DNA from 3 places in the Congregibacter litoralis KT71 genome. Region 1 is predicted to be linked to each of the others. Evidence: predicted binding sites of a transcription regulator. Region 1 holds the regulator's gene; each other region holds the start of a gene.

Evidence for each region. The regulator LexA, encoded in region 1, represses DNA repair genes until DNA is damaged. The targets are predictions, from matches to a motif close to ACTGTNTNTANANACAGT.
Region 2: a site for LexA is predicted at 5,956-5,973, ahead of KT71_RS17210 (error-prone DNA polymerase). Genes of this name have one in related genera too.
Region 3: a site for LexA is predicted at 4,823-4,840, ahead of ruvC (crossover junction endodeoxyribonuclease RuvC). Genes of this name have one in related genera too.

Annotation. Positions count from the first base shown of each region.
Region 1 covers NZ_CM002299.1:2,274,097-2,284,635, reverse strand. Annotated here, with positions in the region: gene KT71_RS10525 (AAA family ATPase) at 1-129, shown strand, start outside; gene KT71_RS10520 (vWA domain-containing protein) at 153-1,328, shown strand; gene KT71_RS10515 (TrmH family RNA methyltransferase) at 1,388-2,161, opposite strand; gene KT71_RS10510 (glutaredoxin family protein) at 2,190-2,474, shown strand; gene KT71_RS10505 (universal stress protein) at 2,477-2,908, opposite strand; gene KT71_RS10500 (hypothetical protein) at 3,090-3,548, shown strand; gene topA (type I DNA topoisomerase) at 3,706-6,432, shown strand; gene KT71_RS10490 (hypothetical protein) at 6,436-6,921, shown strand; gene KT71_RS10485 (hypothetical protein) at 7,007-7,261, shown strand; gene lexA (transcriptional repressor LexA) at 7,481-8,083, opposite strand; gene KT71_RS10475 (DUF6763 family protein) at 8,239-8,556, opposite strand; gene KT71_RS10470 (mechanosensitive ion channel family protein) at 8,804-9,901, shown strand; gene KT71_RS10465 (S-methyl-5'-thioinosine phosphorylase) at 9,898-10,539, shown strand, end outside.
Region 2 covers NZ_CM002299.1:3,783,917-3,794,455, forward strand. Annotated here, with positions in the region: gene KT71_RS19865 (DsbA family protein) at 1-132, opposite strand, end outside; gene ypfJ (KPN_02809 family neutral zinc metallopeptidase) at 322-1,221, shown strand; gene KT71_RS17180 (nuclear transport factor 2 family protein) at 1,274-1,669, opposite strand; gene KT71_RS17185 (LysE/ArgO family amino acid transporter) at 1,782-2,384, opposite strand; gene KT71_RS17190 (TMEM165/GDT1 family protein) at 2,697-2,969, shown strand; gene dmeF (CDF family Co(II)/Ni(II) efflux transporter DmeF) at 3,045-3,998, opposite strand; gene KT71_RS17200 (BaiN/RdsA family NAD(P)/FAD-dependent oxidoreductase) at 4,127-5,317, opposite strand; gene KT71_RS17205 (DUF1415 domain-containing protein) at 5,310-5,858, opposite strand; gene KT71_RS17210 (error-prone DNA polymerase) at 6,065-9,175, shown strand; gene KT71_RS17215 (YgaP family membrane protein) at 9,265-9,465, shown strand; gene KT71_RS17220 (proline iminopeptidase-family hydrolase) at 9,502-10,455, opposite strand; gene KT71_RS17225 (PQQ-dependent sugar dehydrogenase) at 10,509-10,539, opposite strand, start outside.
Region 3 covers NZ_CM002299.1:3,919,942-3,930,480, forward strand. Annotated here, with positions in the region: gene tolB (Tol-Pal system beta propeller repeat protein TolB) at 1-110, opposite strand, end outside; gene tolA (cell envelope integrity protein TolA) at 110-880, opposite strand; gene tolR (protein TolR) at 877-1,296, opposite strand; gene tolQ (protein TolQ) at 1,296-2,006, opposite strand; gene ybgC (tol-pal system-associated acyl-CoA thioesterase) at 2,008-2,442, opposite strand; gene ruvB (Holliday junction branch migration DNA helicase RuvB) at 2,449-3,519, opposite strand; gene ruvA (Holliday junction branch migration protein RuvA) at 3,547-4,158, opposite strand; gene ruvC (crossover junction endodeoxyribonuclease RuvC) at 4,265-4,783, opposite strand; gene KT71_RS17800 (YebC/PmpR family DNA-binding transcriptional regulator) at 4,897-5,643, opposite strand; gene aspS (aspartate--tRNA ligase) at 5,713-7,494, opposite strand; gene KT71_RS17810 (FmdB family zinc ribbon protein) at 7,563-7,880, opposite strand; gene KT71_RS17815 (HU family DNA-binding protein) at 8,276-8,698, opposite strand; gene KT71_RS17820 (proline--tRNA ligase) at 9,169-10,539, shown strand, end outside.

The sequences.
Region 1 (10,539 bases):
GATGAGATTCTCCGCGAGCGGGACCAGTCCAAGGCAATTCCGCCCCTCTACGGTGCGCTCCTGAAAAACGAGCAGGACGTGCATCTTCTCGAGCGCCTTGCGTTTATGCACCGACGAGAGACGCGATAAGCGGCTGATCCGGAGGATTTAGCGTGCTACTTAACTTTTTCAGCGCCCTGCGCGATGTAGGGATACCCGTCACTACCCGCGAGCTTCTTGATCTCTACGAGGGACTTAGCAAGCACGTGGCTTTTGGCAGTGCCGATGAGTTTTACTTTTTCAGTCGCACCTGTCTGGTGAAAGATGAAAAGTACTTCGATCGCTTCGATAAGGCCTTTGGCGCGCATTTCGAGGAGCTCCAGGACCTTGATGATGTGATCGAGGCGATGATTCCCGATGACTGGCTGCGCAGCGAGTTTGTGAAGCAGCTGTCCGAGGAAGAGAAAGAAAAAATCGAATCCCTGGGTGGTCTCGAAAAGCTCATCGAAGAGTTCAAAAAACGCCTGGAAGAGCAGAAGAAGCGCCACGAAGGGGGAAACAAGTGGGTCGGTACGGGCGGCACCTCACCCTTCGGGCAGGAGGGTTACCATCCGGAGGGTATTCGCGTGGGCCCCAACGGTGGCAACGGCAAAGCGGTAAAGGTCTGGGATCGTCGGGATTTCAAGAACCTTGACGACAGTGTCGAGCTGGGTACGCGGAATATCAAAATGGCCCTGCGTCGCCTGCGCAAGTTTGCTCGCAACGGCGCGGCGGACGAACTCGATCTCGACGACACCATCCGTTCCACCGCGCGCAATGCCGGACTTCTGGATATTCGCATGGTGCCCGAGCGTCACAACGCGGTAAAAGTGCTGCTGTTCTTTGATGTGGGCGGATCCATGGATCCTCACGTGCGGGTCTGCGAGGAGCTTTTTTCGGCGACGCGTACAGAGTTCAAGCACATGGAGAGTTTCTATTTCCACAACTTCTTCTATGAGAGTGTCTGGAAGAATAACGTGCGTCGCCATGCCGAGCGCACCAACATGCTGGACATACTCCACAAGTATGCCCACGACTACAAAGTGATCATCATCGGTGACGCTTCCATGTCGCCCTACGAGATTATGCAGCCCGGGGGTTCCGTTGAGCACTGGAACGAGGAGAGCGGCGAGGTGTGGCTGCGCCGCATGCTGGAAACCTATGACAAAGCGGTGTGGATCAACCCCGTGCCCCAGGAAGAGTGGGAGTTCACGCAGTCAATTTCCATCACGCATCAGCTCATGGAAGGGCGTATGCATCCCCTGACGCTCAAGGGGCTCGAAGACGCGATGAGTTATCTTTCCCGCTGATCGTTGATTTTGGCTTCGGGCTTGCTCTTTGCGGGGGGCGTTGGTGGTAGCGCTGAGGCTTATTCAACCGTCGCGGCGATGTAAGCCACGAGGGCGCCGCTCACTGCCACATTGAGGGATTCCACGCCGTTTCTCATGGGTATGCTCAGGTTTTCGCCCGGCAGGCCTCTGAGAGCCTCCGAGATGCCGTCTGATTCACCCCCCAGGACAAATAGCGCCCGCTGCGCAAAATCCTGACCATCGAACAGGCTGCGCCTGCCGTCAGCCTGGAGGCGATACAGCGTAAAACCGGCGTCACTCAGCTGCCGGGCGCCGTCCATCACCGTTTGACAGCGCAGCAGGGGGGCGCGAAACACGGTTCCCGCGCTGGCCTTGATCACCAGAGGCCCGAGGGCCGGGTTGCCCCGGTCCGCGTAGATAAGCCCCTGAATGCCCGCGGCGGCGGCGCTGCGGATCACCATGCCCATGTTCTGCGGGTTGGTTACGCCATCCAGAGCCAGGATTCGCTGGGGCGCGTCGCTCATATCACGAAGATAGGCATCCAGCTCACCCATGGCCGCGCAGTACACGTCGAGGGCAACGCCCTGGTCCTGCCGGCCGTTACGGGAGATGCGGGCAAGCTCTTCCCGACTGTGTTCACGGCAATCGAGACCTCGCTCTTGCGCCGCCCGTTGAATGTCCCTGATGATGCCGCCACCGCGATTGCTGTTTGCCATGTGCAGAATCCGGCAGTCCATATCCTCGTCCTGCAAGGCCTCCAGGACGGCTTTACGTCCATAAATGGTGAGGAATCGGCGGCGCTCCTGTCGATCCGGTTTGCCCTGTTGGCTCATGCTAAGCTCGCTTGACGATAAAGGCGGAATGATGGACGAAACCACCCTGATTCTCTACAGCACCGAGGGCTGCCACCTCTGTGAGGATGCCGAAGCGCTCTTAGCGGCTGCGCAGGCGCAACACGCCTCCCTGCGATGGAGCGTGGTGGATATCGCTAATGACGATACGCTATTCGAGCGCTACGGCTGGTTGATACCTGTGTTGCGTGCTGAAACGAGTGCCGAGGCCGAGAACAGCGGTGGGGAATTACGCTGGCCTTTTGACGGGCCAGCGCTGGACAGATTCCTGTGTGATTCGGGAGTGCTGCCCTGAATCTAACCCACACGCACCGCGAGCACGTCGCAGGTGGCGCCATGTAAAACGCCATTGGCGGTGGAGCCCATGAGCAGCGCAAGCCCGTAGCGGCCATGGCTGCCCACCACAATCAGACCGGCATCCATCTCCTCGGCGAGGGTATGGATTTCCACCTCCGGGCGTCCCAGCACAACGTGGCGACGCTCTTTGGCTACGCCGTGCTTCGTCGCAAACTTTTCCAACTGCTGCTCCGCCTGCTGATAAATCTCGTCCTGAATACCCGAGAAGTCCATGGGTATGTCGCCGCCGTAGGCAAAGCTCAGGGGCTCAATAACGTGGATAATGTGAAGCTCTGCGTCGTTGTTGCGCGCGATTGCCAGGGCGCGCTCTGCAACGGTGTCGGAGTCCTCACTGAGGTCCACGGCCATGAGAATCTTGCTGTAGTTCGACATTGGCTCTCTCCCCACTTGCTGTTGTGATTATGCTGCCGTTTGTTGACGGCTTGAGTTTTACTGCCGCGGGTAGGTTGCCAGCTGACACTACTGCTAGCATGCCGCCCCGGACACCTTCATTTATAACATAGTGATTTATGTCGAAAACATCGACTGAATCAATGAAACGCGGGAGATTGACTTGGTCTACGCCATTATTGCGCTCATTGTACTCGTTGCGCTGGCGCCGCTCTGGCACTTTATGCCCACCAAGCGTCAGAAACATCAGGCCAGGCTTCGCGAGACGGCCGCGCTGGCGGGACTCTTTGTGGAGTTCAGGGATCTCCCTCTGGGTCCCGAGCGCAGCGCGCGTCTTCCCGCCAGTGAGCGCCAGGTGCTGTACTACGGATTGAGGCTCCCGGCATCGCGGAAAAAGCCACGAATACGCCAGGCCTGGTACCGGGATAACGCGCAATGGCGCAGTCCCGCCGGCCGCGCTGATCCACCGGGTTTTAGCGAGGAGCTCCCCGCGTCCGTGCTTGCCATCGCGGTGTCAGAGGAGAGCTGCGGCATCTTTTGGCAGGAGCGCGGCGACGAGGATACGGTGCGTGAAATTGCTGCTCTGCTGGAGGATTGGAAGGGCAACCTCCTGTCGTCTTGAAAGGCGGCTCCCTTGACCGGGCCTCAAGGTCTCTATATATATGCGCCCCTTCGTCCGTTTCCGTGACCCCTTTTTGTGGTGTTTTTTGTTTTTGCTAAGTTTCGGGTTGTCACGGTAAACGCTTAATTTGTTTTTTTAGTACAGGCCTGCAACCCCTATGGGTAAATCCCTCGTCATCGTCGAATCACCAGCCAAGGCCAAGACCATCAATAAATACCTGGGCAACGATTTTGTCGTGAAGTCCAGCGTAGGGCATATCCGCGACTTGCCCACAGCGGGTTCCGCCAAAACCACCGATGCCAAGGAACGCGCCGCCAAGGCCGCGCAGACCCGCAAGATGTCGCCGGAAGAAAAAGCGATTCAAAAGAAAACCCGGGCGCGGGAACAGCTCGTTCGTCGTATGGGCATTGACCCTGATCAGGGCTGGGAAGCCAACTACGAAATTCTGCCGGGAAAAGAGAAGGTGGTTGCTGAGCTTCGCAAATTAGCAGAGACCTCGGACACCGTGTACCTCGCGACGGACCTTGATCGTGAAGGGGAGGCCATTGCCTGGCACCTTCGAGAGGCGATTGGTGGCAATGACGATCGGTATCAGCGGGTAGTCTTCAACGAGATCACCAAAAAAGCGATTCAGGAGGCTTTCTCCCAGCCATCGCGGATTGATCAGGCGCGGGTCAACGCGCAGCAGGCGCGACGATTCCTCGACCGTGTGGTGGGCTATATGGTCTCACCCCTGCTGTGGGCTAAAGTCGCCCGGGGTCTGTCTGCGGGGCGCGTGCAGTCCGTAGCGGTGCGTCTGATCGTGGAGCGGGAACGGGAAATTCGTGCTTTTATTCCCGAGGAGTATTGGGAGATTCATGCGGATCTTGAGACCAAAGCTGCCGAAAAAGCGCGCTTTGAAGTCCGACGCATGCGCGGGGAAAAATTTCGCCCCAACAATGAAAAAGATGCCATGGCAGCGCGGGACGCCCTGGCAGAAGCCTCCTATGTTGTCAGCGACCGGGAAGACAAGCCGACACGTTCGAAGCCACCCGCGCCCTTTATCACCTCCACCCTCCAGCAGGCGGCGAGCACGCGCCTGAGTTTCAGCGTCAAAAAGACCATGATGCTGGCGCAGCGCCTGTATGAGGCGGGCTACATCACCTACATGCGGACGGACTCGACAAACCTGAGCGCGGATGCGGTGCAGGCTTGTCGGGATCACATCAGGGATAATTACCCCAAGGAGTACCTGCCGGAACAGGCGGCGCGTTATTCATCCAATGACAATGCCCAGGAAGCCCACGAAGCGATTCGTCCATCGGACGTGAATGTTCTCCAGGGGCATCTTCAAAACATGGAGCGGGACGCCGAGCGCCTCTACGAGCTGATCTGGCGGCAGTTTGTGGCGGGTCAGATGCCCGCGGCCGAGTACACGTCCACAACCATTACCGTGAGCGCGGGTGATTTTCATCTGACCACCCGCGGCCGCATCGTGCGCTTCGATGGTTACACCCGGGTGCAGCCACCCCAGGGTCGCAAGGCAGAAGATACGGTTTTGCCCGATCTCGCCAAAGGGGACGAGCTCTCTTTGCTGAAACTGGATCCGGTGCAGCATTTCACCGCACCGCCATCACGCTATGGCGAGGCCAAGCTCGTGAGCGAGCTGGAAAAGCGCGGCATTGGTCGACCCTCAACCTATGCATCAATTATCTCGACCATCCAGGATCGCGGCTACGTGCGCCTCGAAAACAGGCGTTTTTATGCGGAGAAAATGGGCGAGATTGTCACGGATCGACTGGAGAGCAGCTTTAGCGATCTCCTGGACTATGGATTTACCGCGGGTATGGAAGAGCATCTCGACTCCGTCGCGGATGGAAAACTGGATTGGCGTCAACTGCTGGATGATTTCTACGCCGAGTTTAAGGAGCGGGTAGAGACGGCAGAGCTTCCCGAGCCCGATGGTATGCAGGCCAACGCGCCGACCATGACGGACATTCCCTGCAAGGCCTGCGGACGCCCCATGCAGATTCGCACCGCAAGCACCGGCGTTTTTCTGGGATGCTCCGGCTACGCCTTGCCGCCCAAGGAGCGCTGTAAAGAAACGGTCAACCTCATTCCCGGCGACGAGGTCATCGATGCCGATGCCGACGATGAGGCCGAGTCCCGCCTGCTGCGCAGTAAGCACCGCTGCCAGATCTGCAATGCGGCAATGGACAGTTATCTCATCGACGAAGAGCGCAAGCTGCATGTCTGCGGTAACAACCCCGATTGCTCAGGCTTCGAAGTGGAATTGGGCAAATACAAAATCAAGGGCTATGACGGGCCGACCCTGGAATGCGATAAGTGCGGCAACGAAATGCAGCTCAAGACCGGACGCTTCGGTAAATACTTCGGCTGCACCAATAGCGATTGCAAAAACACCCGGAAGCTTCTGCGCAGTGGCGAGCCGGCACCGCCGAAAATGGACCCCGTGCAAATGCCTGAGCTCATTTGCGAAAAGGTGGAAGACCATTATGTGCTGCGCGATGGCGCCGCGGGCCTGTTTCTCGCGGCGAGCCAGTTTCCCAAACACCGGGAAACCCGTGCCCCCCTGGTAAAAGAACTGCTGCCTCACAAGGAAGAGATTGATCCAAAATACACTTTTCTATTCGATGCGCCTACGGAGGATGACAGCGGCAATCCCGCGCAGATCCGCTACAGTCGCAAGACGAAAGAACAGTATGTGATGACCGAGGAAGACGGTAAGGCCACGGGGTGGAAAGCCTTTTACGATGGTGGCCGCTGGCAGATCCAGGAAGCGCCGAAGCGCAAGCCTAAAACCAAAGCCAAGGCAAAGGCCAAGGCCAAAACAAAAGCAAGAGCCAAAGCAAAAACGAAAGTCCAGGCAGGCAAGGACGCCTGAGCCGTGGCGCGAACCCGTGGGGAGGCTAACCGGGCCCTGTATCGCGCTCGTATACTCCTGGAGGCCTGGGAGCGCATGCGAGGAGACGGGCGCCACAGCGATGCAGCCCTGATTGATGCCTTTCTTCCCGCCAGTCGTGAGCAGCTTAGGACCGCCTATGGTTGGTTTCTGCTCTCTCTGGCGGGGATCGAGGACTCCACGAGGCTGCCAAGGCCCCAAAGTACCGATGAACTGCCAGCGCCAGATCCCGGTAAAGCGCTCAGTCCTGAAATAGCGGAATTCGCCCAGCTGGAGAAGGGCGGCTGGCTGGCGCAGATGCTGGCTGATGAAGTTGAGGCTTCGGCCTCTTTTCCCCACGGAGGAGCGGCGGCCAGGGGCGGCCTCCTGGTCAGTGATCGTGAGCCTCTGGGCTACCCGGTGGTTGTAACCTGGGCTGATGCCCTTGCGGCGATTATGGCGCGCATGGACGACTCCCTGTCCGAGTGTTGACCCAACGGCTCCCGGCAGGCTCGCTTGTTAGGGGGGGATCAGGGCTGCTACCATTGCCATGCAACTCTCAAATAGAGGTTACTGCGTGCCTACATCTTTGCTCGAGATCGTGGATCTCGGTGATGGCGACATAGTTCTACAACGTGCTGATGACGATAGCGAGCCCCTCGTGACCATCAGTTTCTCCGACGAAACCCGAATGTACATCATGGATCAGGGACTGGAAGTGGCGAAAGCCATGATTCAGGCCGGTATTCAGGCTGCCGCGCAGGTGGCGGAGCAGACGGACGTCGAGGTTGAGACCGAGCCGACACAAACGGCCCCCCGAATCCTGCACTGATTTACGCAGGGGCCGCGGAAAAGGGCTGGCGGCAGCGGCTAAGGATAGCTGCGGCTTACACCGCGACTAATCCTCGCGGACCATTGTCGCGGACCAGAGCCGCGGACCAGAGCCGCGGACCAGAGCCGCGGACCATAGCCGCGGACCATAGCCGCGGACCATAGCCGCGGACCAGAGCCGCAATCGATAAACAGCCTCGTCCCATAAACAGCCGTGACGCTACAGAGTCCGGCGAATAATACCCACGCTCAGGCCTTCGATGGCGAAGTTAGTGTCCGCCAGGTCGACGGTAATGGGGGAGAGGTGGTCGTTTTCCGGTAACAGCTGGAGGTGTCGCTTGTCTCGCCCACGCTTGAGCCGCTTGACCGTGACTTCATCGTCAATTCTCGCTACGACAATTGCGCCGTTATCAGCCACGGGCGTGCTGTGCACCGCCAGGAGGTCGCCGTCGTGGATACCCACGTTGATCATGCTGTCGCCTTCGACCCTCAACAGGTAGTCTGCGGGGGGATGGAACATGGAGGGGTCTACGGCACAGTGGTCTTCGACGTTCTCCGCAGCGAGAATGGGCTCTCCTGCGGCTACCTTGCCCACGATGGGTAAACCCGCGTCCTCGGGAAGACGGATACCCCGTGAAGCACCGGGAACAATTTCAATTGCGCCTTTGCGGGCAAGGGCTTTCAGATGCTCCTCAGCGGCATTCGCCGACTTGAAGCCCAGCTCTTTCGCAATATCCGCCCGGGTGGGCGGCATGCCGGTGGCGCCTATGTGGCGCCGAATAACGTCCAGAACCTGTTCCTGACGGGCGGTAAGCTTAAGCATGGGGCACCTGTGAATATGTACAGTGCCTGTGATTATATACAGTATGTAGTGGGAGGCAAGCCGCTCTCAGTCAGAAAGCGACACGTGTTTATCTTGCATCGCCGGGCGTTTGTCAGGGCAGGAGACCCCGTGGGTCCCTTGCTCGAGCGAGGCGCTTAACTGTCGTCCAGGGCGAGAACTGTGTCCGGCTCGATAGCTGACAGAGGATTTCCCCACTCCAGCGGATGCATGGGGCCGTCGGGGTCCGGTGCATCGGCATCATCAAGCTCAAAAGCCGAGCGCCAGTCCTCGGGGGCCGCGGCGGGACGCAAGTGGAGTTCGGCCCAGACATCGAGGTCAAAATCCGCCAGCTCACCATCGAGATACTGTACCTGAACGTTTGCGTCTTCCATGTCCAGGGATACGATTTCAAACAGCTGGCCGTTCTCGCAATCCTGATACCAGTGGCCGAGCTTTGGAACGAAATGACTCATGGAGATCCTCCTTGATTACCCTTTAAAACTATCAGCTCTCCCCGGATATGCCAGTGCGGTCTCCGATGCAAAGAAAAGGCGTAGACCGCGTCGTCTGGGCCCCGAAAATCAAGGAAGCGAGACTATTCAATCACTTGGCGTTTGCGCTCTAGAAAGCGTCTGAGCTTATGGTGGCGCTGTTATACTTTCGCCGCCTTAGGGGCGATTTCTACATTCTTAAACAGTCTAAAAGCCGATTGGGATTTTCATGGAATCACAGCTCGCCGTAGCCTTTGCGCATATTGCTAACAGTCTGAATCTGCCCTGGGTCTGGGTGGCGGTCGGTGGTCTGCTGCTGATTGCGCTCGTGGGTCAATGGATCATCGGTGCGCTTTTCCGCCGCCTCCATCGTTTTGCCGAGGAGTCAGAGCAGCAGTGGGACGATGCGTTGGTCCTCGCGCTTGTTTCCCCTGCCAAACTGGCCTGGTGGTTGCTGCTCCTGACGTTGCTGTTTGCACTGTTGCCCAGCCTGGCATCTATCAGAACCGTTGCACTCACCGCGCTCAATGCGTCCCTGGTATTGCTGGTCCCCTGGTTTCTTCATCGCCTCATCGCTAATGTTGAGGAGCAGGTTATCGTTGCAAAGTTCTCCGATGGCGCCTCCGTTGATAAGGCGACGGTGCGATCCACGGCGCGATTACTCCGGGTGGCTCTTTGGCTGGTCACGGCGCTGATGTTGTTGCAAACCCTGGGCGTGTCTGTCTCCGGCTTGTTAGCCTTTGGTGGCATCGGAGGCATCGCCGTGGGCTTTGCCGCCAAGGATCTCCTCGCTAATTTTTTTGGCGGTCTGGGGATCTATATGGACCGGCCCTTCACCATTGGTGACTGGGTGCGTTCGCCGGACCGCTCCCTGGAGGGCACCGTAGAGGAAATAGGTTGGCGAGTGACGCAGATTCGCACTTTCGATAAACGTCCGATCTATGTTCCCAATGCGGTTTTCAGTCAGATCATCATAGAAAACCCCTCTCGCATGCAGAATCGTCGCATCTACGAGAAGTTTGGTCTGCGCTATGGCGACAGTCGAAGCCTGGGTCCGGTCATCGATGCCATCCGGGACATGGTCAACAATCACCCTGACATTGATACGGGGCAAACCATCATCGTGAATTTCGAATCCTTTGGCGGCTCGTCTCTCGACTGTTTTCTTTACTGCTTTACCCGCACCACCAATTGGGTGGAGTACCACGGCGTCAAACAGGATGTTTTGATGAAAGTTCTGGAAATTGTGCACGAGCATGGCGCTGACATCGCTTTCCCCACGCGCACTCTGCACATGCAGAACCCCGGCGAGACGATTTCCCCATGAGTCTGGGACTGATTGGGGGCACGGGGCTGGATACCCTGTCCGGATTACGGGTGACGGCGTCCCATGCGGTTGATACGCCCTACGGCCAGCCTTCCATGGCGATCGAGGAGGGCGTGCTGGCTGGCAGGAAGGTCTTTTTTCTCCACCGGCATGGGGGAGGCGGGCGTCCGATCCCACCCCACCGGGTCAATTATCGCGCCAATCTGTGGGCCCTCCACGAGCTCGGCGTCAAGCGCATTCTCGCGGCCAACGCCGTGGGGGCCATTGCCTCTTCAATGACCGCCGGCAAGCTCGTGATTCCCCACCAGCTTATCGACTACACCTGGGGCCGGGAGCACAGCTTTGATGACGGCAGCAGTGGTGTTCTCCAGCATGTGGACTTTACCCATCCCTACGATGCCGGCCTCCGGGAGGAGGTTCTTTGCGCTGCGCGCGCTGCCGAGGTGCCGTACGTCGATGCTGCGGTGCTTGGTGTGGTTCAGGGGCCGAGACTGGAAACTGCCGCCGAGGTGACGCGGTTCTCAGGAGATGGCTGTGATTTGCTGGGAATGACAGGAATGCCCGAAGCGTCTCTGGCGAGAGAACTGGGGCTCCCCTATGCAGCGATATGCATGGTGGTCAATGCCGCGGCGGGTTTG
Region 2 (10,539 bases), 1.5 Mb from region 1:
CCGCCAGTCGAACTGCAGCCCCAGGGCTTGTTCGAGCTGCCGCGTGGGCTCCACCGCCAGGTAGGCGTAGGGGCTTTTGAAGTCGATATAGACGATGGCGGGAGCATCAGATACCAGAGGAGACAGCTGCATAGACATGATCCTTAGGAGCGGTTCCCACCGCGCCAATACCGTCGAGTGAAGTCTGACCGCAGTATATCTACCGAATATCGAAGATAGGGATTCATCTGCTAGAGTTGATTTTTGGGCACAATGCCCTGACCAGCAACAACGCTGACACAACAGAGAAAGCCACCGCCGTGGCGCAGCCGGGAGCACACCATGCGCTGGAAAGGTAACCGACGCAGCGACAATATCGATGACCGCAGGAGCCGCCGGATTGTGAGATCCACGGGCACGCGATCCTCCATGGTGCCGCTGATTCTCCAGCTTACCCGCAGTCGCGGCGGCTGGGCGATTATCGTCATCGCAGCGGGGTTGATGTTTTTCACCGGCACGGACCTGACGTCCCTGTTGGGGCTCGCAGAGCGTCAGCCGGCCCAGGCCACGACCGCGCCGGTGCAGCAATCGGAGGAGGAGGCCGAAACCGTCGAGTTCATGGCCACAGTGCTCGCCGATACGGAAGACACCTGGGCTGCACTCCTCGCGGATGGACCCACGGCTTACGAAGAGCCCAAACTCGTGCTGTACCGCGACTCTACGCGCTCAGCCTGCGGCCTGGGGCAAAGCGCCATGGGACCCTTTTACTGCCCGGCTGACCAGAAGATTTATCTGGATCTGTCATTCTTTGAACAACTGAGTCGTCGCTACGGCGCCCCGGGCGATTTCGCCCAGGCCTATGTTCTGGCGCATGAAGTCGGCCATCACGTGCAGACGCTGTTGGGGATCAGTGCCCGCAATCAGGCGGCGCGCCAAAGTGCCACCGAAGTTGAGGCGAATCGCCTCAGCGTCCGGCAGGAGTTACAGGCCGATTGCTTTGCGGGCCTCTGGGCTCATAAAGCGGACGAGGCGCGACAAATTCTTGAGAGCGGTGATATTGAGGAAGCCCTCGCCGCCGCGACAGCCATTGGCGATGACACCCTGCAGCGCCAGGCTCAGGGTCGCGTGACGCCGGACTCCTTTACTCACGGAAGCGCCGAGCAACGCCTGCGCTGGTTTACCGTAGGGCTGGAAAGAGGCTCCCTGGAAAGCTGCAATACCTTTGCAGCGACGGCGTTGTAAATTGTTGAACTGAGTGAACCTAGAGTCGCGTCGCAGCTAAAACTGCTCAGCCTCAAGCGAACACGCGATCTATCAGCGCTGTATCCATATATTCGCGGACGCTGACAATCTTCCCTCCGCGCACCGTAAACACCTGAGCATAGCTGTTGTTGTACTCAACACCGGACCTGGTGCGAGCTGCTCCGCGGCTCAGAACAACGGCCTGCTCACCATCGGCAATCACCGATTCCACCTCGGAGTGAATGCCATCCTCCAAAGCACCAAAAAGCGGGGCAAGAAGATCCTCCGTGATCGCTTTGAGACCCACGAAGTCGCCAGAAAATTTCGTTGAACCAATGTTGGTCCACACGGCATCCTCGGCAAAAAGAGCCATGGCACCCTCCACGTTTCCGCTCCCCGCCAGGGAGAGCCAATGCTGCACAAGCTGTCGCGTTTCTTCAGTTTTCATACTCTTTCTAAACCCGCTCTCAAGCATGCACTCGCTAGCATAGCCCAATTGAAGCGTGTCGCCTTATAAAGCTGGTAGTGCTATGGCGATGTTATTTGGGCCACGAGCCCGACTAAGCAAGTACCAGCGATACGGCGATAAAAAGCATCAGCAGGCCGATGAGCCCGTCCAGGATTTTCCAGGCGATGGGTCGCTGAAAAAGCGGTCCGAGAAATCGGGCCCCGAAACCCAGACTAAAAAAGAACACAAATGACGCCGTGATCGCGCCTATCCCGAATTGCACTCGTGCTGCGTCCTCGTATTGCACTGACACAGCGCCCAACAGCACCACGGTATCCAGATAAACATGGGGATTCAGCCAGGTAAAAGCCAGACAGGTGAGTAGGGTCTTCCACAGTGCCGCCGGAATCTCGCCCTCGGGTTCGAGGGCATGACTGGTGCCAAACGCCGAGTAAAAGCTCTTGCCCCCATAGATCGCCAGAAAGAGCGCACCACCATAGCGAGCGGCAGTCTCAATCTCAGGATAGGCCGCTATGGCGGCGCCGTATCCGGCAATTCCCGCGAAAATAAGCACCGCATCGGACAGGGCGCAGACTAAGCAAACCCAGAATACGTAATGTTTTTTTAGACCCTGCTTAAGTACAAAGGCATTTTGAGCACCAATCGCAACGATGAGCGACAGGCTGAGAAAAAAACCTGAAAGACCTGAGTCCATCTTTAAACCTTTCGACCGGCGGGCAGTGCATCAAATTTTGTTGTTACTACGCTTTTTAGCCGAGGCGAACTCCCGAAATATGTCCTCATAAAGCATCCCAAATTCGTGAAACTGCGCTGTCGTGGTACGACGGCCGCAGCTTCGGTTTGAAGCACTGCGACATGTCCATGGCGTGAAGGTTAAAGCCGGCTTCCCGAAACCAAAAAGCGATCAGTGATCATGGATCAAAAGCAGCCTTTCAACAACTGGTTCCTTGACTTAGATGGCAGGTGAAGGTGAACTCCGACATCTACCAAAGGCGAGTCGATAACAATGGATTGGAAAGTTTTCGGTACCGTATTCGTCGCAATATTCCTTGCGGAACTTGGCGATAAAACTCAACTGGCAACGATGCTCTTCGCGGCCGACGATAAAGCCAGCAAGTGGTTGGTCTTCGCGGCCGCGTCCCTTGCACTGGTGGCGTGTTCAGCCATAGGGGTGTTGGCCGGGTCTCTGGTCGGCGCGTACATTAATGAGCGCTATCTTCACTATGTTGCCGGCTTCGGCTTCATAGCCGTGGGGGCGTTTACACTCTATAACGCCTGATCCAGTGCAGGAAACTCCTACCGATGGCACGGGTAAGCAACTGCGCCGAAGAACTATGTCTCGCGACGCGCTGACTCAGTGGTCAAGACATCGGTGTACTTCAACCGTTGCATGCACGATTTCCATCTGGGCCGGGATCAGAGATTTGTAGTGCTCTGGTGATCGGGGTTCATCACTGACGATGGCAATCTCTGCGGCGAAGATCCCATGACCAATGCTCCACAGGTGAAGATCTGTCACGCGATCAGAGCTGCCGTGCTCAATGGCTGCGCGCAACACGTTCACTTTGCGGTCATCCGCCTGACTATCGAGCAAAACCTTACTGGCCTCGCGGATAAGACCGAAAGACCAACGGGTAACTAACGCTGCCCCCACGATACCCATGAGCGGATCGAGCCAGGACGCCCCCATGTATTTGCCGGCGAGCAAAGCTACGATCGCCAAAATGGAGGTCAGGGCATCCGCCAGCACATGAAGATAGGCACCGCGTAAATTGTGATCATGCCCTTTTTCATGGGCGTGGTCGTGCGTGTGCGTGTGCGTGTGGTCGTGAGAATGACCGTGCTCATGGGGCGTTGACAGTAATACCCAGGCGCTGAAACCGTTTACGACAAGCCCGATCGTCGCAACCATGATCGCCTGATCAAACACGATAGCCACAGGATCTATCAGTCGACCCGTGCTCTCTATGACCATGGTCAAGGCAAAACCCAGGAGTAAAATTGCGCTGGCAAATCCTGCGAGGCTGTTGATCTTGCCGACCCCAAAAGCAAAGCGCCGATCCGACGCCAGCCGCCGGGATATCACGTAAGCAAAAACCGAGATACCCAACGCGACCGTGTGTGACGCCATGTGAAGCCCATCGGCTAACAGCGCCATTGATCCGGAGATCAGGCCGGTGCTGATTTCCACCACCATCATGGCTGCCGTCAGCAAAACGATCAGGAGCGTGCGCTTTTCACCCTCGCGCTGCTGATCCTGACCAAACACATGATCATGGGTCCATTTCTCCAACTGGTGTGTGTGCATAGTGAGCGCTCTCGACAATTCTTCGTAGGAACAATTAAAAAAGCCGCAAGCTAGGTCGTCACAAGATTTCCGTCAAGCGATGGCGGTATACATACCACAGCGCGATCAGCACAGCTTAAGGGGCGCCTTCAAAGATGCTGACCACAACACCATCCCGATGCCCAGGCCCATTGAAAATTGTAGCCACCCAGCCAACCGGTGACGTCCAGGGCCTCACCGATAGCGAACATGCCGGGCACACGTTTCAGCTCAAAGGTTTTTGAGGACACTTCGTCTGTATCGATACCACCCAGCGTAACCTCGGCGGTGCGATAGCCCTCACTGCCACCGGGCATAAAGGACCAGTCGTTCAAACGCTCGCCGATGGCCCTGAGCTCCGGCGGCGAAAAGCTGCCGATCTTCTGGTCATCAAACCAGGTGCCGAACATCAGATCGACCAGACGGTTGGGGAGCTGTGTCTTGAGCACCGTCATCAGCCGCTGCTGAGGATTCCTCTCCCGCGCATCAAGCAACCATGCGCCGGCGTCACAATCAGGGAGGAGGTTGATATCCACCGTCAGACCCTCGCGCCAGAAGGACGATATCTGCAGGATGGCGGGGCCGCTCAGGCCTCTATGGGTAAACAATAGGTTCTCTCGAAAGCTATGCCCCTGGCAGCTTGCAATCACCTCCGTGGATATACCCGACAGCGATCCGTATCGGGATTTGTCACTGGAGTTCCAGGTGAGGGGCACCAGAGCGGCTCGTGGCGGGTTCAGTTTCAACCCCAGCTCTTTTGCCGTGCGAAAGGCCAGATCGCTGGCAATCTTTGGCATGGATAAACCACCTGCGGCAATAACCACCTTGGTCCCGCGGTATTGCCGCTCGTCAGTGGCCACCACAAAACTCTGAGACTCCTTTGGGCTGATGGATTGCACCGCCTGGCGCAGGCGAATCTCAACGCCCGCATAGGAACACTGCTCCAAAAGCATCGCGACAATGTCCTTGGCACTATGATCACAAAACAGCTGCCCCAGCTTTTTTTCGTGATAGTCGATGCCGGCAGTCTCCACCATCTGAATAAAATCCGCCGGCGAAAATCGCTTCATGGCAGAGATACAGAAATTGGGATTCTGCGACAGATAATGCTCCCGGGGATCGGCAAAAACGTTGGTGAAGTTGCAACGCCCCCCGCCGGATACCAGAATTTTTAATCCGACCTTGGGGCCCTGCTCCAACACCAGCACGCGCAGACCACGATAACCCGCGCTGATGGCGCACATGAGACCACTGGCGCCACCACCTACAATGATGACGTCATAGTTTGATGGACTACTCATGGCGACAGCGCTCCCACAGGTCGCGAAGTCTGTCTGCGCCTACATCATTGAGAGTGCGGATGTTGTCCTCGGGCACACGGTCGATATCGGGATGGCCGGCAACGGCCCGCGCCACGCTGTCCTCCCGAAGCAAGTGCAGCATTGGATAGGGTGAGCGATTCGAGTAATTCTCAGCGTCAGTGGCCGCGGTACCGGCAAACTGATAGTCGGGATGAAAACTGGCGATCTGATAAATCCCTTCCAGTTTCATGGTCTTGAGCAGGGCATCACAGCGACCCAGAAAATCGTTGAAAAGATAGAAATCACCGAGCACCTGCGGATGCACGATAAAGAGGGTCTCAATCTCCGGGCAATCCTCCAGCCGCTGAAGCTCCCTCACCAAAGCCTGCAGCAGTGCGTCCTCATCGGTCGCATCGCAGAGGGTAAAGGTCACGCTACCCCGATTTAGCTCGCGCCTCGCAAAGGGACACAGGTTGTACTGCACCACGACCTCCTCGATCCAGCGGCGGCAGGCGCTTAAAGCATGATCCTTCAGACGAATAGCTCCCTTGCGGTAATCCCGACCTGTGCGTCAAAACCCCCGGGGACACACAAGCCGTGGCGAAACTTAGACATACGAACTCAGGCGCACTATAAATACTGTATAAATATACAGTACACTGGCCGGCCGAAAAATTACGGAGCAAGGAGCCACGACCCGCCCCCTGACTGCCTCCTTAAACACGAGCGAGCAAGCTGCTACGAACCATGCCCTACTGCGAACTCCATTGCCTGTCATGTTACAGCTTCCTGCGCGGCGCTTCCCGCCCGGAAGAGTTGGTAGCGCAGGCCGCAGCAAAGGGCTACAGCGGCATCGCCATCACCGATGAGTGTTCTCTGGCAGGCGTCGTCAAAGCGCATGTGGCCGCCAAGGAGCATGGTCTTTCCCTTATTATCGGCAGTGAATTCACGCTAACAGAGGGCATTCGGCTCCTTGCCCTTGCGCCCACGCGGGCAGCCTACGGCGAGCTCTCGGGACTGATCAGCCTTGCCAGACGGCGCAGCCCCAAAGGGGAATATGAGGTCACACTTCGGGATGTCATCTTTCACCTCAAACGCTGCCTCATCGTCTGGCTACCCAGGGAAGACAGCGACGCTAACCGCGGCTATGGCAGGCAGCTGGCCCGCCTCTGTCGGGAGCGGGTCTGGATCGGCGTGCATTATCTTCTCGGTAATGATGAGCTGCGCCGCTACCGGGCGCTGCAAACCCTCGCCACCCATCTTCAGCTCCCCCTGGTCGCCTGCGGTGATGTGCGTATGCACTGCGCAACCCGCAAACCCCTCCACGATGTCATGACGGCCCTGCACCACAACTGCAGCGTGGCCGCCCTGGGTCGCCGCCGATTGCCCAATGCCCAGCAGCATCTGCGCAGCGTAAAACAGCTTGAGCGTTTCTATCCGAACGAACTGCTGACAGAAACACTGAACATCCTCAGGCGCTGCCATTTCAGCCTGGATGAGCTGCGCTACGAGTACCCCAAAGAAGTGGTACCCGATGGACATAACGCGCGGGATTATCTGCGGGAGCTGACCTGGCAGGGGGCAAGCCAGCGCTGGCCTGACGGGACACCCACGGCCATCAGGGAGCGCATCGAAAAAGAGCTCGCACTCATCGCCGAACTGGATTACGAGTACTACTTTCTCACCGTCTACGACATTGTCCGCTTTGCCCGGGGCCGCGGCATTCTCTGCCAGGGCCGGGGGTCGGCGGCTAATTCCGTGGTGTGTTACTGCCTGCTTATCACCGAGGTCTCACCCGAAAAAGTCTCTCTGCTTTTTGAGCGATTTATCTCCCGGGAGCGGGACGAACCCCCGGATATCGACGTGGATTTTGAACACGAACGCCGCGAGGAAGTTATTCAGTACATCTATGAAAAATACAGCAGGCGTCGGGCGGCTCTCGCGGCCACCGTCATCACCTATCGCGCCCGCAGCGCCGTGCGGGACGTAGGCAAGGCTCTGGGGCTGGACCCTCTGTTTGTGGATGACCTCGCCAAGTCCCTGGCCTGGTGGGATAAGCAGCGCGACCTGGAAGCCCGCTTTAGCGAGCACGGTCTGCAAACCGACAACGACGACGGCGAACCCAATATCGCCCGGCTCTTCTATCAGCTGGTACAGGAGATATTGGGCTTTCCGCGGCATCTCTCCCAGCATGTGGGAGGCTTTGTCATATCCCGGGGCCCCATCTCCCAGCTCGTGCCCGTGGAGAATGCCAGCATGGCGGACCGCACGGTCATCCAGTGGGACAAGGACGACATCGAAGCCCTGGGACTGCTGAAGGTCGATGTGCTGGCCCTGGGCATGCTGTCGGCAATCCGCAAATCCCTGGCTCTGGTAAACCGCTACGATCCCCGCATCCGCACGCTGCAGGACATACCCGTCGAAGACGTCGCCACTTACCGAATGCTGCAAAAAGCCGACTCCATCGGCGTGTTCCAGATCGAGTCCCGGGCACAGATGAGCATGCTGCCCCGCTTAAAGCCGGCGTGCTTTTACGATCTTGTTATCGAAATCGCCATCGTGCGTCCCGGACCCATTCAGGGCGACATGGTGCACCCCTATCTGCGCCGGCGGCAGGGATTGGAAGATATCAGCTACCCCGATGAAGCGGTCAAAAGCGTTCTGGAGCGCACCCTCGGCGTCCCCATATTTCAGGAGCAGGTCATCCGTCTGGCCATGGTGGCTGCGGGTTTCAGCGGCGGCGAGGCGGATCAGTTGCGGCGCGCCATCACCAACTGGGGACGCAACAGCAAACTACTGACCTTTGAGAAGAAACTTACGGAGGGCATGCTCCGTCGTGGTTATAGCGAAGACTACGCGCGCCGGCTCTTTGACCAGATCAAGGGCTTTGGAGGCTATGGTTTTCCTGAGTCGCACTCGGCGAGCTTCGCCCTGCTGGCCTATGTCTCCTCCTGGCTTAAATGCCACCACCCCAGCGCCTTTTACGTCGGACTGCTGAACAGTCAGCCCATGGGTTTTTACAGTCCTTCACAACTGATTCAGGATGCCCGGCGTCACGATGTCGTCGCCCTACCCCCGGATGTGAATCACAGCGACTGGGATCATCAACTCCTGGATGACGGGCAGCAAGGCACCCGCGCGCCCATACGGCTTGGCCTGCGGCTAATTAAAGGATTATCCAGGGATGCTGCCCGGCGTATCAGCATGGCGCGCAGAGACACGCCCTATCGGCAAATCGCGGATTTACGCAAACGCGCCGCCCTCAATCGTAAGGATATGGAAGCCCTGGTTGATGCCGATGCCCTGTCCAGTCTCAGTGGACACCGCCATCAGGCACGCTGGCAGGTCATGGCCCTGGAGCCGGAGCGACCGCTGTTGGCTCATGAACACTATACAGCAGGCCCTTCACCCAGTGACGAGATCAGCTTGCCGGAGCCCGCCGTCGCCGAATCTGTCATTGCTGATTATCGCAGCACCGGCGTCACCCTTCGGGCCCACCCTCTTGCCCTGCTCCGCAGCGAAACGCCATTTAATCAATGCAAATGCCAGCGGGACCTTGAGCTCATGGACGATGGCCGCTTTGTGCGCATCGCCGGACTCGTGACCTGCCGCCAGCGCCCGGGCACCGCCTCGGGGGTGCTCTTTCTCACCCTGGAGGACGAAACCGGTAATAACAATGTGGTGGTCTGGCCCAAGGTGCAGGAGAATTTTCGGGAGGCGCTCATGAAGGGCCATCTGCTGCTGGTTAAAGGCACGCTACAAAAACGCGATGGCGTCACGCATATCGTGGCCGGGGCATTGTTTGATCACAGCGATGCCCTGGGGAACCTGGAAACCCGGTCGAGGGATTTTCATTGAGACGGTGTTGCTCATATACCTGAAAGCTGCAATTGGTCTACACTCGGGAGAGGCAACATTAGCTGAAAGAAGTAACATCAGGAGGCCCCATGAAAACCAACATCCATCCTATTGAACGAGCCGTTCGCGTCCTTGGCGGTGCAGCCATTGTCAGCCTCGCCTTTATCGGTCCGCAGACACCCTGGGCCTGGCTGGGACTGATTCCCGTGGCCACGGGCTTGAGCGGCTGGTGCCCACCCTATGCCATGCTGGGATTCAGCACCTGCAAGGCGCCGACGGAAAGCAGCTGAAAGGCAGCTGAAAGGCAGCTAGAAGACAGTAAAAACTTAGCGGGCTTCTTCAGCCTCGCGCATAAAGCTGCGCAGCAGGTCGCGGTAAAGGGCCGGCTCGCGGCTTATGGAGCTGTGTCCCACACCTGGGATCACCTCGAAACGCGCGCCGGGCACGGCATCCGCAAAGCCTTTCACCGTTGCGGGTCGCGCCTCATCAAACTCACCGGTGACAAATAGCGTCGGCACATCAATGGTCCCGAGGCGGCTTGTCAGGTCAAAATCCTGAAGACTGCCGGTGGCATAAAATTCCGTGGGGCCCCACATCTGGTTATAGATCACCGAGTTCCATGGCGCGCCGGGGCAATCGACCTCCTCTTTGGTTTCGCCGCGCCGCACAAACGCAGCGTAGAAAACCTCCGTCGCCTCGGCATAGTCGGGATGATCCGTCGTTCCCTCCGCCTCATGCTTGTCCAGTACCGCCTGCACCTCGGCATCCAGGGTGGCGCGCAGGGCATTGGCATCGCGAATCCACAGGGGCGTGCTGATGAGCGGCGAGGACAGGGTCAGAGACACGATGCCTTCCGTGCCTTTCTCGAGGACATAATAAGCAGCGAGCGCTCCGCCCCAGCTGTGCCCCTGAAGATGCATGCGCTCAAGACCAAGCTCCCTCCGCAGGGTGTGCAGCGCCTCAACAAAGCGGTCGCGATTCCAAAGGCTCGCATCCCGGGGACGACCCGAGCGCCCGGTGCCGAGTTGGTCATAGCGAATGACGGGACGCTCATCTGACAGGGGGTACAACAGCTGCAGACCACAGGAAGTGCCGCCGGGACCTCCATGGAGGGTGACTAAAGGCACCGCGTCTCCACTGCCAGCATCACCATTGGCAATCTCGTACCAAAGGGGACCGCCCTCAACGTCAATGAAACCCGACCGGAGCTCCGTCTCGGCCTGGGATGCTACGGCCATCAGCATCATCACACAGACTAACAGGCACCTAACTTTTTCCATCACAACAGCACCGCCATAAGCATCACAGGGGCTAATGCCCGAAACAATCAGGATTAAGGCGTCAGACGCAAAAGCCGGCCCTTG
Region 3 (10,539 bases), 1.6 Mb from region 1:
ACCACCGCCACCGGCGTGGGGTCATCGACCCCCTGGGTGATTTCGATAACCAGCTGGGCATTGGCCATGCCCGGCAGCAGTAACAGCAGAAAAAACAGAGATCGGAACATCAGTAGCGCAAATCCTCGGGTCTGAACAAAAGTTGGAAGCGACGAAAGGTCTTTTCGAATTCCCGGCCGGGCAGGTTCTTGAGCTCGGGGAAACTCCCGGCCTTTTCTACCGCGTTGATGGCGGAACGGTCAAAGGCAACGCTGCCGCTGGAGCGCAGTACATTCACAGAAACAATCTCCCCCGTGGGCACCAACTGGATGGCCAGAAGCGCCTCCATGCCGTTGCGGGCACTGGGGGGACGGCTCCAGTAATTCACCACGGTGTCGCGGATAAGTGCCGCATAGCTCGTGGACATTTCTTCGGCGGTCACGGCCACCTGGGAGCTGTCTTCTGCCGCCATGGCCGCCGCGAGTTCTCGTCGACTGATCGCTGCGAGCTCCTCGGCGCTAATGCGCTTCTCTTCAACTTTCGGTGCGGGCGCGGGCTTCTTGCTCACCGCGGGCTTGGACGCCGCCTTGGGGGGCGGGCTGCTGGCGGCAGCGGTTTTTGTCGGGGTCTTATTGGCGGGTTTCGGCGCTGTTTTTGCTGCGGGTTTTGCCACGGGCTTTGGCGCAGGCTTGCGAACCTGCTTTTTGGGCTTCAAAGAGGAAGCGTCGATGAGGGTGGCGTTAATCGCCGTCGGCGGCAACACCCTCGCCTCGATGGTTCGCGGATCGCTGTCGGGCTGAAAGCGCAGCAGGATCGCCGCGAGCACCAGTAAATGCAGAGCCAGGGTGCCGGCAACGGGCAGGAGGGTGAGCTGGCCAAGACTGTACCAGTCCCGGTTCACCGCGGGTCCTCCGTAACCAGCCCCACACCCGGTGCACCGGCTTCCTGAAGCGCCGCCATCAGTCCTACGACTTCGCCATAGGCCACGGCCTTGTCACCCCATACGAGCACCGGCTTGTCGGGGCTGCGACGGATGACAGCCCCCACCCGCTGCTGCACCGTGGCCAGGGACAAGACCTGATCTTCCTGACCACCGACGTTCATAAACAGCTGTCCCTGGGCATTAATAGACACAATAAGGGGCTCGGAATCCTGGTTGTCTACCGGCTCAGTTTTCGCCTGAGGAAGATCCACCTTTACGCCCTGCATGAGCATGGGCGCCGTGACCATGAATATGATCAGGAGCACGAGCATCACGTCGATATAGGGGACGACGTTGATCTCGGCCATGGGCCGAAAGCGGGCACGTCGGCGCATTACTGCCTGCTCTCCCGCTGCCGGGATTTCAGCGCATAGGCCTGACGGCCCAGGATGCTGGAGAATTCATCAACAAATGTGTCGTAGCGCTTGCCATAGACATCGACTTTCGAGGCAAAGCGGTTGTAGGCCATGACCGCAGGAATCGCGGCAAAGAGCCCCATGGCGGTGGCCACCAGGGCCTCGGAGATACCCGGCGCCACGGTGGCCAGGGTTGCCTGGGAGGTATTGGCCAGCCCGCGGAAGGAATTCATAATCCCCCAGACGGTGCCAAAGAGGCCCACGTAGGGGCTGGTGGAGCCCACGGTGGCCAGAAACGGGAGATGCTTCTCAAGACGCTCCTCCTCCCGGAGCATGGCGACACGCATGGCCCGGCGGGCACCCTCAAGCATGGCCTCGGCGTCCATATCGGACTGCTGGGCGAGACGGGAAAACTCCTTAAAACCCGCTCGGAACACGCCCTCCACACCGATGATGATTTCGCCGTCTGCCGCGCGCTCATTGCCCTCGCGATACAGCTGTGCAAGGTCGACACCGGACCAGAAGTGCTCCTCAAAATCCAGCATCTCTTCCCCGGCGCTGCGGAAATAAAAGAAGCGCTGAAAAATCATGTACCAGGAGGTCACCGATGCGGCCATGAGCAGGGCCATAACCAGTTTTACGGTAACCCCGGCATCCATGACCAGGTCCACCAGGCTTAGTTCGTCCAAGTCATTCTCCGTGAGGGTTGTGGGGATCGCGCGCGGCGCGCAGTGTAGCAAGCATCGCTTTGGGGATGCGACGGGGCGCCAGGGTTTCGGGGCTCACGCAGGCCAGGGATACCGCCGCCTCGGCAATGAGGTCCGTCCCCCGGCGCACGCACTGACGCAGCTTCAGGGAAGCGCCGCCCACGGCAGTGAGAGCCGCGGTGGCTTCCAACTCGTCATCAAGCATCGCGGGTTGCCGATAGCTGACGGACACATCGCTCACCACAAACATCAGCTCGTTATTGAAAATAGCCGCCCGGTCCATGCCCAGGGAGCGCATAAACTCCGTGCGGGCCCGCTCGATGTACTTGAGATAATTCACGTAATAGACAATGCCGCCCGCATCCGTGTCTTCGATGTAGACCCGAAGGGGCAGGGAAAATTCCCTCGCATCACCCATGGCGACTTATTCACCCGGCCCGAGGGGCAGAGAGCCCTGACCGTCGCCGGGCTGGCCAGCCGACCGCTCGTCTCCCGGCATGGGCACACCAAAATGCTGGTAGGCAAGGCGCGTCACCATGCGCCCCCGGGGCGTTCTGATCATATAGCCCTGCTGAATCAGAAAAGGTTCGAGCACGTCTTCGATGGTGCCTCGCTCTTCGGAGATAGCAGCGGCAAGACTGTCGACGCCCACGGGGCCGCCATCAAATTTCTCGATCATCGCCAGGAGCAGGCGCCGGTCCAGATGATCAAAACCCTTGGCATCGACACTCAGCAGATCCAGGGCGCGATCGGCGATGTCGGCGTTGACCATGCCGTCGCCTTTGACTTCAGCATAGTCCCGAACCCGACGGAGGAGTCGGTTGGCGATACGCGGCGTGCCCCGGGAGCGCCGGGCAATCTCCCGGGCCCCGTCGTCATCCATGGGAATCTCGAGGATTCGAGCGGACCGCGCCACAATCACGGCGAGATCCTCCACCCCGTAAAACTCCAGTCGTTGCACAATGCCAAAGCGATCCCGCAGGGGCGATGTCAGGAGGCCCGCGCGCGTGGTCGCTCCTACGAGGGTAAAGGGCGGTAAATCCAACTTGATGGACCGGGCGGCGGGACCCTCGCCGATCATGATGTCCAGCTGATAATCCTCCATAGCCGGATAGAGAATCTCCTCCACAAAGGGGCTCAGGCGATGAATCTCATCGATAAACAGAACATCGCCGGGCTCAAGATTGGTCATGAGAGCTGCGATATCACCGGCTTTTTCCAGCACGGGACCCGAGGTTGTCTTCAGGGACACGCCCATCTCATTGGCAATGATGCTGGCCAGGGTGGTCTTGCCGAGGCCGGGAGGCCCGAAAATAAGGGTGTGGTCCAGGGGCTCTTCCCGGCCCTTGGCCGCGGCGAGAAAGATCTCCATCTGCTCCCGGGCCACAGGCTGGCCGATGTACTCTCCCAGGGACTTGGGGCGCACCGCACGGTCCTGGGCGTCCTCCACGGTGCCCACGGGCTCCGGCGCAATAAGGCGGTCTGTCTCAATCATGAAAAATGCTGCCCTGCCTGCTGTGATTTATTGGCCGCGAACCGTTGATCGCAGCGCCAAGCGTATCAATTCTTCGCTGTCGGAGATGTCATCGTTATCCACCCGAGCCACCAATCGCGCCGCCTCTGCGGGTTTGTAGCCCAAGGCCACCAGGGCGCCCTCGGCATCGCCCAGTTTATCGGAGCTTGGTCCTGCCTGTCCGAGATTCGCGGACTCCCCGGGCCCGGGTTCCAGCCAGCCGGAGACGCGATCACGCATTTCAATGAGGAGCCGCTCGGCGGTTTTTTTACCGACGCCCGGAAGCGCCACGAGAGCGCTGAGATCATCGTCGTGGACGGCCCGCGCAAAGCGTTCGCCGTCCATACCCGACAGAATGGTCAGGGCCAGTTTCGGGCCGACGCCATTCACCTTGATTAAATGCCGGAACAACTCCCGGTCCCGGGCGCTGACAAAACCGTAGAGCGTCTGCGCATCTTCGCGCACCGCATGATGCGTGAGGAGTGTCACCACCTCCCCCAGCGCGGGTAGCTGAAACAGCGTGGTCATGGGCACCTGCAGCTCGTAGCCGACACCGCCCACGTCTACCAGAATCTCTGGCGGCTGCTTCTGCAACAAGGTTCCTGATATTCGACCGATCAACGCTTGCGTCCTCTTTTATCTGGCTGACTTTGTCTGGATGACTTTGTCTGGCCGACTTTGTCTGGATGACTGTGAGCTGTCTACAACGGCGGTGCGACGGCCCGGACTAGCGCAGGCGCCCGCGGCGAATAGCTGTGGCACCGACCACACGCACCAATCCCTCCCGGGTGTGGGCGTGGCACAGGGCCGCCGCCAGAGCGTCCGCAGCATCCTCCTGAGGGGCTCCAGGAAGTTTTAGCAGCGCCTTCACCATATGCTGGACCTGGGCTTTATCTGCGGCTCCCGTGCCCACCACGGATTGTTTGATTTGCCGTGCGGAGTACTCGCTGACCTCCAGCCCCCTCAACACACAGGGCACGATCGCAGCCCCCCGGGCCTGACCCAGCTTCAACGCCGCATCGGCACTCTTGGCCAGAAAAACCTGCTCCACAGACAACTCCGTGGGCCCGTGGAGCTCCACCAGTTCCGCAACACTCTCAGCAATAATTCGCAGACGCTCGGGCAAGGCCCCTTTCGGCAGCCGGATAACGCCGCTGGTGATATAGCTGTTTTTACCGTTGAGGGTACTGATGATGCCAAAGCCCGTTTTCTGGGACCCGGGATCAATGCCAAGAATTATTGCCATGCCGTGCGCCCAACCGGTCGCTGTGCCCGATCACCATGATATGTATAAATATACAGGGTTTCCAGCGGCTTCAGTGCTAAACGCAGCTCAAAAGCAAAGTCCGGGGGAGTCCCTCAGGACATCGCCTCAAGGACTTCATCGGGGATATCCACATTGGAATAGACGTTCTGCACATCATCCAGCTCTTCCAGGGCGTCGATGAGTCCCATCACGGTTTCAGCGCCGCTGGCGTCCACGGGTACCGTGGTAGAGGCAATCATGGTGACTTCGCTCTCCGCGGGCTCCAGTCCGGATGCTTCCAGCGTGGTTTTTACCGCTGAGAGATCCTCCCAGGCCGTGGTTACTTCGATGGAGCCATCATCCGCTGCTTCTACATCTTCAGCGCCGGCTTCCAGAGCCGCTTCCATGACCTGCTCTTCATCGGTTCCCGGTGCAAAGCTGATCTGCCCCTTACGCTCAAAGAGGTAGGCAACGGATCCATCCGTGCCCAGGTTGCCGCCGCGCTTGCTGAAGGCATGACGCACTTCGGCTACGGTGCGGTTGCGGTTGTCCGTCATGACCTCGACCAGCACCGCAACGCCTCCGGGGGCGTAACCTTCGTAGGTCAGTTCCTCGACATCATCCGCTTCGTTGTTCCCCGCGCCGCGCGCGATGGCACGATCAATGGTGTCGCGGGTCATGTTGGAGCCCAGAGCCTTGTCCACGGCAGCGCGTAACCGGGGATTGTCCTCGGGGAGAGGCCCGCCCTGCTTCGCCGCCACCACAAGCTCCCGGATGAGCTTGGTAAACATCTTTCCGCGCTTGGCATCCTGAGCCGCTTTGCGATGCTTGATATTGGCCCACTTACTATGTCCAGCCATCAGCAATCCTCCCTTATTTTCCTATGCGCAGCTGTTGCTGCGCGGGCAGTGAGCCCCCTCGCGCAGGACTCAGCTATCCCCGGTCTTCTTTTCCTGCTCCCGCAAACGGATATGCAGCTCCCGAAGTTGCGCCGCACCCACGGTGCCCGGTGCCTCGGTCATGACGCAGGCAGCAGTTTGGGTTTTGGGAAAGGCAATCACGTCGCGAATCGATGCCGCGCCGCTCATGAGCATCACGATGCGGTCCAGACCAAAGGCCAGTCCGCCATGGGGTGGCGCCCCATACTTGAGAGCATCGAGGAGAAAGCCGAACTTCTCCCGCGCTTCCTCGGGGTCGATGCCCAGGATATCGAATACCGCTTCCTGGGTTTCGAGGTTGTGAATACGCACGCTGCCCCCGCCAAGCTCGGTGCCGTTGAGCACCATATCGTAGGCCCGGGAGAGAGCCTCACCGGGATGCTCCCGCAGGGTCGCCAGGTCGCAGGCCGGTGCGGTAAAGGGGTGGTGAAGGGGCGTCCAGCCACCATCGCCATCGTCTTCAAACATGGGGAAATCGACAACCCACAGCGGGGCCCAGCCATCCCCGACCAGCCCCTGATCGCTACCCACCTTGATGCGCAGCGCACCCAGGGCTTCGTTGACGATTCCGGCGCGGTCCGCACCAAAGAAAACAATATCCCCATTGGCGACGCCGAGGCGTTCCATCATGGAGGCCACAACATCTTCGGGCATAAACTTAAGAATCGGTGACTGCAGCCCCTCCACGCCCGCAGCAAGATCGTTCACTTTGATCCAGGCGAGACCCCGGGCGCCGTAGTTGCCTACGTAGCGGGTGTAATCGTCAATTTCTTTGCGGGAGATTGACGCGCCGCCGGGCACCTTCAGCGCCGCCACGCGACCGAGGGGGTCATCGGCAGGGCCGCGGAAAACCTTGAAATCCACCTGCTGCATCAGATCATCCACGGAGACCAGTTCCAGGGGAATGCGCAGATCGGGCTTGTCGGAACCGAAACGCTCCATGGCCTCCGCCCAGGTCATATGGGGGAAGTCGGGCAAGTCCACGTCCAGCACTGCCTTGAAGAGTCCCCGCACCATGCGCTCGGTAATCTCCATGATCCCCGCCTCGTCCATAAACGAGGTTTCAATATCGATCTGGGTGAATTCCGGCTGGCGGTCTGCGCGAAGATCCTCATCGCGGAAACACTTGGCAATCTGGTAGTACCGATCAAAGCCCGAGACCATGAGCAGCTGCTTAAAAAGCTGTGGCGACTGGGGCAAAGCAAAGAACTGCCCCGGATGGGTTCGACTGGGCACGAGGTAATCCCGTGCGCCCTCGGGGGTCGCCCGCGTGAGGATCGGCGTTTCGATGTCCAGAAAGCCCTCCCCATGGAGGAAACGACGTACAGCGTCGGTCACTTCAGACCGCAGGCGCAGACGCTGCTGCATCTCGGGACGGCGAAGATCCATGTAGCGATAACGCAGACGAACCTCTTCCCCCACGGAGGTGTGCTCATCCAGTTGAAAAGGCGGCGTTGCGGCGGTATTCAGTACCTCGATCTCTTTACCCAGCACCTCGATTTCACCCGTGGGCATGCTGGGATTGACCGTTGCTTCGCTTCGAGCACGCACCCGCCCCGTGACCTTGAGCACATACTCGCTGCGCACGCGATCGGCGGTCGCAAAATGCTCTTCGGTGTCAGGATCAAATACCACCTGGACGATGCCGTCCCGGTCGCGCAGATCGAGAAAAATAACGCCGCCGTGGTCTCGGCGTCGGTCCACCCAACCGCAGAGGGTGACGGTTTCATCGATATCAGCGCTTCTAAGAAGGCCGCAGTTATGGCTGCGCATGGTGGTTCCTATTTTCGGAGATAAATTCGGGGTTAAATTGCGTGCTTATTGCGTCGTCGGAGCAATAATCAAGCGGCGGAGCTATCGCCACCGGAGGACGCCTTCGCAGGCTTACCGGGAGCGGTATCTTTTTTGGAACTCTCTTTGCTGCCGGCGTCTTTGGCACCCGTATCAGCACTGTCACCAGCGAGATTTTTCTTGTTACCGCTCTTGAAGTCCGTCTCGTACCAGCCGCTGCCTGCAAGCCTGAAGGCTGCGGCAGAGACCTTTTTACGCAGGGATGCCTTGCCACAGGCCGGGCAATCGGTAAGCGGGGGATCACTGATTTTACGCAGAGCTTCGTGGAGCTCACCGCACTCAGTGCACTGATATTCGTATATGGGCATGGCAGTAAATCCTTCCTATACAAGGGCATGTCGCCGATGCATGGGGCCGTCGAGACCTTTTTCTGCACAAGCGCGCAGGCGACAGGCATTTTAAAAAGCGGCGCGGATTCTACCTCAGCTCGCGAAGCGAACCAATGGAAATACGTCGACCCTGAAACCGGCAGACGGGGGAGCGAAAGGCCCGCCCGACGTCGAATTGACGTCGCACAGACCCGGTAGTTCTTACTAAAAGGCCGTTCTTGCAAGACCGCGCCAGCATTCCTGCGCGGGACTTTCGCTAGACCTGCACTACCTGCGAGGAACTTGCTGCGAGGAACTTGCACTACCTGCAACTCCCCGCACAAAGATAAGCGCCTCCGAGGAGGCGCTCATCCGGCCTTAACCCATTCCCGATATCAGGACTGGGCAAACTCCTTCATTTTCTTCAATGGGCGAACTTTTACCGCAACGCTCGCTGGCTTCGCCTTGAACATAGTCTCTTCGCCGGTGAAGGGGTTGATTCCCTTGCGAGCCTTGACCGCAGGCTTCTTGACCGTCGTGATCTTCATAAGACCCGGCAGCGTGAATTCGCCTACCGCACGCTTCTTGATGCTGCGCTCAATGAGTGTTTCCAGCTCAGTCATCACATCGCCGACCTGCTTCTTGGTCAGACCTGTGCTCTCAGCAATGCTGGCCATGACCTGGGTCTTGGTCATTTTCTCTTTGAGTGCGGGTGCTGGCTTCTTGACGGGGGCTGCGGCTTTTTTGGCAGGTGCCTTTTTGGCTACTGCTTTTTTCTTGGCCGGAGCTTTCTTTGCTGCTGCTTTGCGTGTCGCCATGATGATAAACCTTCCTTACGGTTTGGGGTTTTATGTTTCATAGCGCGACGGTTTTCTGCCGGGGTCCAGATGCCTGAGCATGCGCGGTAAAAACAGCCACGGCCAAAGCCGTCGCCGTCCTCCACACACCCCGGTCCGAAGACCAGAGCAGGAGCGTTGTCAGAAAAAACGTCGCGTTTCTCCATTTAATGACCTGGGCATACAAGCCATGATTTTCCCTGACACGGTTCCCTGACAAACAGCTCAAAGCACTGTGTACAAAGGCTAAATCACAACTCGACGACATGTATAAATCACTTGACCCTGTAATACAAGCGTTTATCGCAACGCATGGCAAAAAAACCCTATTTTTTTAGGTATTTCATGCAAAACTGCGTTTCCTTGCGGCAAAATTCATGACATTCGTTTCTGTACCGCCACGCGATTGCGACTTACACTCCCCCACCATTACGGGAACAAGGAAACACCCCATGCGCAGTAGCGAGTTTCTCATCACTACGCACAAAGAAACCCCGGCAGACGCGGAGATCATCAGCCACCGGCTTATGCTCCGCGCCGGACTCATCCGCAAGCTGTCCTCAGGGCTTTACACCTGGATGCCCATGGGGCTTCGGGTGCTACGCAAGGTAGAGCGCGTTGTCCGCGAGGAAATGGACGCGTCGGGCGCCCTGGAACTGGCCATGCCCATGGTCCAGCCCGCGGAGCTGTGGGAGGAATCCGGTCGCTGGGAACAGTACGGTCCCGAATTGCTGCGCATTCAGGACCGGCACCAGCGGGACTTTTGCCTCGGGCCCACCCACGAGGAAGTCATTACCGACATCGTGCGTAACGAAATCAGCAGTTATAAACAGCTCCCTCTGAATCTGTATCAGATTCAGAACAAGGTCCGCGATGAGATTCGCCCCCGCTTTGGCGTGATGCGCGCCCGGGAGTTTCTTATGAAAGATGCCTACTCCTTTCACGCCGATGCGACCTCACTGGAGGCGACCTACGGGGTCATGCACGGAGCCTATACCCGGATATTTGAGCGCCTGGGCCTGGATTTTCGTCCGGTGATGGCCGATAGCGGCAGCATCGGAGGCAACACCTCCCATGAGTTTCACGTCCTCGCGGATTCCGGAGAAGACGCCATCGCCTTTAGCGACGGCAGCGATTACGCTGCCAATATCGAGCGAGCCGAGACCGTCGATCAGCAGGCGCAGCGACCGGCACCGGCAAAAGCGCTGAATAAAGTCGCCACCCCCGGCGTTAAAACCATCGCGGACCTCTGCGCCGCGCTCGAGTTAGCACCAGAGACTACCGTGAAGACCCTCATTGTGGAGGGCGCCGAGGAGGGCCTTGTGGCCCTGGTGATCCGCGGTGACCATGAACTCAATAGCGTCAAGGCGGAGAAACACCCGCTCGTGGCAAGCCCCCTGCGCATGGCGACAGAAGAGGAAGCCGAGGCAGCCTGTGGCGCCGGCTTTGGCTCCATCGGTCCCGTGGGTCTCTCCCTACCCATTGTTGCGGACTTCAGCGCAGCGGCCTGCGCGGACTTTTACTGCGGTGCCAACAGCAGGGAGGAACATTTCGAGGGAGCGAATTGGGACAGAGATATCAGCGACTACCAGAGCGCTGATCTGCGCAACGTGGTCGCTGGCGATCCCAGTCCCGACGGCAAGGGGCAGCTGCAGATTCGCCGCGGCATTGAGGTAGGACACATCTTTCAGCTGGGGACCAAGTACAGCGAGGCCATGAACGCCAGGGTCCTCGACGAAACCGGCCGCAATGTCACGCTGAGTATGGGGTGCTACGGCATTGGTGTGAGCCGCATTGTGGCCGCCGCCATCGAGCAGAACCAT